DNA from 2 places in the Vibrio kyushuensis genome. Region 1 is predicted to be linked to the other one. Evidence: predicted binding sites of a transcription regulator. Region 1 holds the regulator's gene; the other holds the start of a gene.
What was found. Region 1 encodes PurR, which represses purine synthesis genes. Its sites were predicted from a motif close to TNANGNAAACGTTTNCNTNA; they were not measured.
Positions count from the first base shown of each region.

Region 2: a site for PurR is predicted at 2,049-2,068, ahead of L4D20_RS04495 (formate--tetrahydrofolate ligase). Genes of this name have one in related genera too.

Region 1 is NZ_JAKJSV010000004.1:264,893-269,025, forward strand. Features, by position in the region: gene L4D20_RS10355 (TVP38/TMEM64 family protein) at 20-712, opposite strand; gene L4D20_RS10360 (TfoX/Sxy family DNA transformation protein) at 875-1,465, opposite strand; cyclic di-GMP riboswitch class I at 1,578-1,681, opposite strand; gene purR (HTH-type transcriptional repressor PurR) at 1,820-2,827, opposite strand; gene torD (molecular chaperone TorD) at 3,115-3,762, opposite strand; gene torR (two-component system response regulator TorR) at 4,002-4,133, shown strand, end outside.
Region 2 is NZ_JAKJSV010000002.1:1,017,704-1,021,836, forward strand. Features, by position in the region: gene L4D20_RS04485 (chitinase C-terminal domain-containing protein) at 1-819, opposite strand, end outside; gene L4D20_RS04490 (lysoplasmalogenase) at 1,224-1,850, shown strand; gene L4D20_RS04495 (formate--tetrahydrofolate ligase) at 2,097-3,845, shown strand; gene msrB (peptide-methionine (R)-S-oxide reductase MsrB) at 3,985-4,133, shown strand, end outside.

The DNA.
Region 1 (4,133 bases):
TTTAGGTCGATCGATGAGTCTATGCTTCATTGTGTTTTTTTACAGAAGAGCCCTTTAATAGACCCATGACTTTTTTAGTGATGATAGGAAAAAGACCAAGTAGGACAAAGGATAAAATAACGGGGAGTGAAACAATACCGGATAAGCTTTCAATCTTCGCAAGTTGGGTACCAGCGTTAAGATACACTGCCGTGCCCGGTAGCATGCCCAATTGACTTACAAGATAAAATCGAGCGGCTGAGATAGGCGTTAAGCCCATCAGCAAATTGATTAGAAAGAAGGGTACGACTGGAATAAGCCTTAATGTAAATAGATAGAAAGCCCCATCTTTTTTAACACCTTCATTAATTGTTGAGAGCTTATCTCCAAATTTGTTTTGTACCCATTCTTTAAGTAGAAAGCGACTGCTAAGAAATGCAAGAGTCGCCCCAATCGTGCTGGCGAAAGATACAAGCAAAAGACTGGTCCAAAAACCAAATAACGCAGCGCCTAGTAGTGTCACAACAGCTGCGCCAGGTATAGATAATGCGGTAACAACAATATAAATCCCAAAGTAACTTAATGCAGCAACTAAGAAATTAGACTCAATGAATTGTGCTAGAGACTCTTGTTGTGCTTTTGCATTATCTAACGTTAGTAGCTGCCCATAATTAAGAGTAAGGAAGATAATGACGCCGATGAGTAAGAGGCCGAGGAAAAGTTTTTTGTTCATAAATATAGAGCCGATGAGTTTTGGGTGTGCCTATTAAGAACAGCATTAAGACGTAAAAATTTCAATAACAACGAACAATTATCGGATTTAGAAACAGAAGGCAATAAAAAAGCCAACGTATTGACGTTGGCTTTAGCTGAGTAATCCGATTTAAAAGTGGGATTACCTTAATCGACCTGAAAGTTCATCTCTTCGGTTTTGAGGTACGACAGACCAGTGAGTGCCTTTAATCGCTCCCTCTAGTGCCCACAACAGCTCTAATCCCACATCTGAAGCATGTGATTGCTGAATGGCTTTATAAGCCTCTACAGCGCCTCTCTGTTCTAAAGTTGTAACCGAATCAATGCCCGCTTTCTTGAGCATTCTTTCGGTTGCAAGCCTCAGGTTTGGCAGATCCTTAAGACGGTCTGGCTTTGCTGCTGCTTGGCTCTCTTTCTCTTTCTTAGCAATATCGAGTGAATTTTTTGCTTCTGATAGAGTGGATGTCGGATTCGCTAACCAGTCATTAGGCAAAGCATAATACTTTGTAACGACGGGGTGACCGCGTTTTTTATAGACGTACGGTTCATAGCCTTGTTGTTTGAATTTTTTGACTGTATTGCTATCGGCTCTTATATGAAGCTTATCGTTTACAACAAGTGCAAACATTGTCTCTTCGATAAAAATGCCGAAGCCGCCAAACATTGAACGAGACTTTACTCGTCCAAGCTGTTCAAACAGCCTCATTGAGTCTTTTAGTACTGGTTTATCCATGCTGTATGTTCTCGGTGTATGTAAAATACGCCACCAAATCAGGTCCGAGAGATTAGCAAAACATGCAGAAACTGTGTCATTCGTAAGTAAACTTGTGTTTGCATTGTTTGCCATCGGCAACCCCGCTACCTATCAAAAACTCTGTTAAGACAGAAGATCTGGTTTAGGCCGGAGGCTTTGCGTCCCACTTTTTCAAATGGTTTGCCCTGTGCGTGACTTCTATTAAAGACGACCAATTAGGAATGAACTTCACATTTGGATTCTATTACTGTGATGTTTATTCAATAAATTTGTCTCAATAATGAGTCTAAACTATATCACAAAATACGCAAGTTTCGATAAATGACATAACTATTATTTAGTTAGATCGCGAACTGTATTACGTTCTACGATCTCTGGATGCATTTCGAACACACGTTTTTCATGATCTTTGTCTTTAATTCGCTCAAGTAAGATCTCAAAAGCATTTTTACCCACACGTCGTTTAGGTTGGTGAACAGTTGTGAGAGGAGGAGAGAAATACTCAGCCAATTCAATATTGTCGTAACCGATCACTGAAATGTCATTTGGTACATTGACGCCTTTTTGCCCTAGACGACTAATAAGGCCTAAAGCCATCGTATCGTTGAAACAAAAAACGGCAGTAGGCTTGTTATCCATAGCGACAATTTTGTCAGCGGCTAATACGGCTGTATCGCACTCAAAGTTACCTTCTAGAATCCAATCTTCATCGATTTTAAGGTTGGCTTCGGTTAAAGCGCGTTTAAATCCTGCGATACGTTCTTGGCAAGCTGCTTTTTCAAAATGGCCACTTAGGCATGCAATATCGGTATGACCTTTATCAATGAGGTATTTCGTCGCTAAATAACCGCCTTCTTCTGAATTATCGATGATCTTATCGGCTTGAGACGTTTCAGGGCCCCAATCCATAACAACCTTAGGGATGTCAGCATGACGATCAAGCATCTCTCGAAGTTCTTCAGTTAAATCTGAACACATCACTAAAATACCATCGACACGTTTTTCAGCTAGCATGCGAATATAGTCGCGTTGTTTCTCGTATATTCCACCAGTGTTACACAAGATAAGCGTATAGCCTTGACGGTAACAGTAGCTCTCAACACCATCGATCACTTCAGAAAAGAACAAATTGGTTGATTGCGTGACGAGCATACCGATGGTGCGTGTGGTATTGCACTTTAAACTACGAGCAACGGCACTTGGTGCGTAGTTTAATTCGTCTACTGCTTTATTTACTTTTTCTTGGGTGGTTTCAGCCACAAATCGAGTCTTATTTATAACGTGAGATACGGTGGTTGTTGATACGCCGGCTAAGCGAGCAACATCTTTAATTGTGGCCATAATTCCTGTCCTATTAAGTGGCGAAGTAAATAATTTGCGCTTATAAACGGGTTACATCTACAAATCGCTTGTATCTACAAACAAATCAAGTGTCCAAGTGCCTAAAACACAAAAACCGCCTGTAATAGCGGTTTATTATTCAATATAATTGTCATTATCGGTGCTAATTTTAGACGTCATACGTAGTACAAGCAACGAAAACAGACTACTTTGACGTGATCTAAAACCACAATTAGACAATATCATGGCAATTTTTTGAAACTTTGTTACTTTCTGAAGCAGATTGTTTATTCGCCAACCAAATAACGACAATCAAGCTCTAAGAAAGCGCACAATAACTCAGAAACTGATGCGTAGAAGCCGAACTCATCGAGCTTCTGACACTTCTCATTGAACTGCGGTGTCCATGTAAGAATATGTGTGCTGATAAACTGTTCTTGCTCTGCAAGTGCTTCGTCTAAATGCTTTTCTTGTTCTAACTCGTTCGAACGAATAATAAGATTACCTAAGAAATCGAGTTCAACGGCCAGATGGTCAGCAGGTTCATTAAGAGTTTCGTCAACAGTTACACCATGCTGTGCCATTAGCTCTGCCACTTCTTTTGCAGGGACGTCATTGAGAAGGCCCGATTTACCAATGTACATCGACGCATAAGGCAGCGCAGAGTCTTTGTCTGACTTTAAAAAAAGGTCACAGAAGTCAGCAGACAATTCAAGTTGTGCGTCTTCACGGTCGAGCAATCGGTTGAGTGCGTCTACGAGTCTATCGATTGAAGGCTTTAATGTTTCATTTTCACCTAACCCAGTAAGAAACGAACGGATCTGAGGGGTTTGATATTGTGCTAAATCTTGAACCGTCAGTTCTTTTGCGAACAAGCTTGATAGCCACCAATAGATCTCAGCACGTTTTTCGTTAAATGTTTTTATTTCTTGCATGTCGGTCTGCCTTTACAAAAATTCTTCTTTTAGTTTAACGAATAAAAGTGAATAGCGGTAACTACGACTGTGATAAAAATTGAGTAAATATTTAGATTTGTTAACAGAATGGCTAGGTTGTTTTGAATCAATAAACACTCATTAATTGTTCATTTCATTCTTGTAGAGCTAGAATTGTGAGTAATTATGAATAGAATGATATGAGTTTAATCATTCCAACTAATAAACAAGTGGTATAAATGACTTATCATGTACTGGTCGTTGAAGACGACGCGGTAACACGTAGCAAGCTCGTTGGTTACTTCCAAAACGAAGGCTATGCAGTTAGCGAAGCTGAAAATGGCGAAGAAATGCGTGAAGTATTACAAAAA
Region 2 (4,133 bases), on a different contig from region 1:
CAGCGAAGAGTCTGTTGCAGCACCTTTATCGTCAGTCGCTTTCGCATAAGCTGCCAAAGCTCCTGCTTTTGTTGCTGTGTACTCAAGTGCGTAAGGTGATGTCGCAGCAGTCCCTACGAGTGCACCTGCAACATAGAAATCAACTTTATCGACAGTTCCATCGGAATCTGATGCGTCGGCCGTTAATGTTACAACGCCGCCAACATCAATAGACGCTGCTGATAAAGAAAGAGACACACTCGGAGCCTCATTAGCTGGTCCATTTGAATCTATAACCAGAGATACTGAACTCTCTAAGCTTTGAGCCCCTTTATCATCATAGGCAATCACACTAAATAACTGAGTTCCCGCAACGGCAGTCCATGGTGCTGTGTATGGCTGAGCTGTCGCTTGAGATACTACAACGCCATTAACTAAGAAATCGACTCTAGAAACAGTACCGTCACTATCACTTGCCGACGCCGATAAGGTTACAACCTCACCTTCAGTCACTGTGTCTCCTGCAACTGGCGATGTTAATTCGGCCAAAGGAACTTCGTTGACTCCACCCCCACCATTTGTACAAGTGTCTGTTAATTTCCACTGAGCGTAATCACCAGAAAAGTTGGTCGGGTTATTATTTTGGTTCCAGTAATTGGCCTTGTATGCACTATCTTCATGTTGAACCTCATCACCACCGGTATAAACAGTAGATGAGTCCCATACATTCAATGCACTACAATCAACTGCGGCATAGCTATTTGTAGCTAATAAGCAGGATGCAGCCAGTGTACTAAGGGTTAGTACACTCTTGGGGATCTTAATGTTCGCTTTACGCATAATTCTCTATCCTTAAGTTATTGTTTCAATGCGTTAATTCAGCTTTACTTTTGTTTCGCTGGCTAATTTTTATACGCAAAATAACCTTAGAATAGTTTCTTTATTAAGCCCCCAATTTATGCACGTTTTGTACAATCACTCGCAATATAATTCACATTTATGCAACAAACCAACAGTTAATTTGCACCAACAACTAATTTATTACCTTAAAAAATCAACAACTCTTTCACGACTTGAAAAGCGTCATGATCTCAATTTCAACCTAATCTAAAAATAAATTGGCTGGGTATAACATTAATGACAAGTTCACGTGTTTTTTGTGTCAATTTACACACACCTGTACTGTAAATAATGTTAGCATCCGACCTCTTGTAAATAACCGTGCTTTCATTGGAGCAATTTAGATGTGGTTTCTTATTGTTCTTTTTTCGGCTCTACACGTGGGCTCGATTAATAGTCGATTTAAATGGTTGTTTTATATATCAAAGCCTATACCAATCATCTTATTGATCGGGACGATTTTATGGTCAGGTTCGATAGTGTTGCCTTACGTGCAACTTATTATATTAGGATTATTTCTATCTGTTATTGGTGATGTTTTTCTTATGCATCCCAGTGATAAGTTTTTACCCGGTTTAAAGTTTTTTCTTATCGCTCACATTTGTTATCTCGCCGCTTTTACCGGACAGATAACAACGTCTATTTCGCCTTGGCCAATTATCGTTTTATCAATACTCGGTGTGCTGGTTTACAAGTTTATATACAACCGCCTCGAAGACATTAAAATCCCCGTTGCCATATACATCTTGATAATCCTTTGTATGGCATGGGCTGCTATCGAATATAGAAGTGGTGGGTATAGTCAATCTGCTGCGTTTGCCTTTACAGGTTCAATTCTATTTTTACTGTCAGACTTTGTCTTAGCTGTCGACCGTTTCAGGGCTCCCTCTTTTCTAACAAGGCAAGTAGTCATGATCACGTACTACAGTGCGCAAGCCTTCATCGCTTTATCCGCTCTCACGTTCATTTAATTCCCTATAACAGCTAGCATATAAATGGCTCCTCTTTTGAGTAAATATGCATTCCGACTCATACAATTATAAGTTCATTTGTCATCAGTTTTTCCTAACAAAACCCACTTTAGCGAACTGACCACCGACTCTGTTACACTAGCGAACAAATAACGCGTCAAATAGCACTTTACAAAGAATAAATTAAAGCTATCATCCTGACGCAAACGTTTACCTAACTATTAATAGTCCTGTTCCGAGGGTTTTATGCTGTCAGATATCGAAATTTGTCGTGAGACAAAACTACAATCAATTACTACTGTAGCTCAGTCTATGGGCTTGCTCGATGATGAGTTCCAATCACAAGGTAAATACAAAGCAAAGGTATCCCTTTCCAGCGTAAAGCGTTTAACAAATGAGCAAATCGGTAAACTGGTATTGGTTACCGCTATAACCCCAACTCCGTTAGGAGAAGGCAAGACCGTAACGACCATCGGCTTGTCTCAGGGTCTGAAGAAGTTAGATCAATCCGTTGTTGCATGTATCCGTCAGCCTTCTATGGGTCCTGTTTTTGGTGTGAAAGGTGGCGCTGCTGGTGGTGGTTATTCTCAAGTAGCCCCAATGGACGAACTCAACCTTCACTTAACCGGTGACATTCATGCGGTAACAGCGGCACATAACCTTGCCGCGGCCGCCATTGATGCTCGTATCTATCATGAACAACGCAAAGGCTACAACGACTTTGAAGACCGCACCGGATTGACTGCGTTAAAAATAGATTCAAAGAACGTCGTTTGGAAACGTGTACTAGACCATAATGACCGCGCTCTTCGCATGGTAACGGTTGGTAAAAATGAGACCAATAAAACCATCAATGGGTTCGAGCGAGAGGATGGATTCGACATATCGGCCGCGTCAGAACTTATGGCCATTTTAGCGCTAGCAACTGATCTTAAAGATTTGCGTGCACGTATTGGGCGTATTGTCGTCGCTTACAACATTTATGGTGACCCTGTCACTGCGGAAGACCTACAAGTAGCAGGCGCAATGGCAGTTAGCATGAAAGATGCAATAGAGCCGACCCTAATGCAGACACTAGAAGGTGTTCCAACGCTTATTCACGCAGGACCATTCGCCAATATTGCTCACGGTAACTCATCAATCATTGCTGATAATATCGCCAATAAGTTAGCTAAATACACCGTTACCGAAGGTGGTTTTGGATCTGATATGGGCTTTGAAAAAGCCTGTAATATTAAAGCTCAGGCGTCAGGAAAAGCACCAGATTGCGCAGTTATCGTCGCGACGCTTCGTGGATTAAAAGCCAACTCAGGTCATTATGATTTAAAACCTGGGCAAGCCATTCCTGATTCAATATTTGATGCTGATTCAGACGCATTGATAGCCGGATTCGATAACCTAAAATGGCACATCAATAACGTCAACAAATACGGTGTTCCAGCCGTTGTTGCTATCAATCGCTTCCCTCAAGATTGTAACAACGAGCTATTGCAACTAAAAGAGATGGTAGAAGCACTGCCAAACAACGTAGAAGTTGAAATAAGCGAAGGCTTTTCTTTGGGTGGCAAAGGGACAGTAGCACTCGCAGAAAAAGTCATGAAACAATGTGAAAATAGTGTTGTATTCACTCCGTTATATAAATTAGACCAGTCGTTAGAAGAGAAACTTATGGCCGTCGCTGAAGTTGGCTACGGTGCGAAAGGCGTAACAATGAGCTATAAAGCAACTCAACAACTGGCACAGTTTAAAAAAGATGGATACGATAACTTAGCCGTATGCTTAGCTAAATCACCACTCTCAATCTCTACTGACGGATCTGTAAAAGGTGCACCTAGTGGGTTCGATGTGCCAATTCGCGAGCTAAAGCTATGTGCTGGTGCAGGTTTTGTTTACGCACTATGCGGTAACGTAATGACCATGCCCGGTTTACCAGATAAACCTGCGTTCATGAACCTTGATCTAGATGACGAAGGAAATATCATCGGGTTAAGCTGATCGAACATGCTTAAAACAAACAAGCGAGGCAAGTAGCCTCGCTTTTTTTCGCTCTGTATTCATATCATCAATCATGACTTTGAAATTTTTCCCATTCATTCCTGTTCTAATCTATAGACAACTTATTTGGGGAATCAATATGCGCAAACGCTCTCTCTTTACAATTTTTATCGCTGCAATGAGTGTACTTGTGGTTTCTTCGCTTATACCGGTTGAATCATCAACTAAAGCGACTAGTGAACAGAATAATCAATCTGGACACATTGAAATTGCGACACTGGCTGGCGG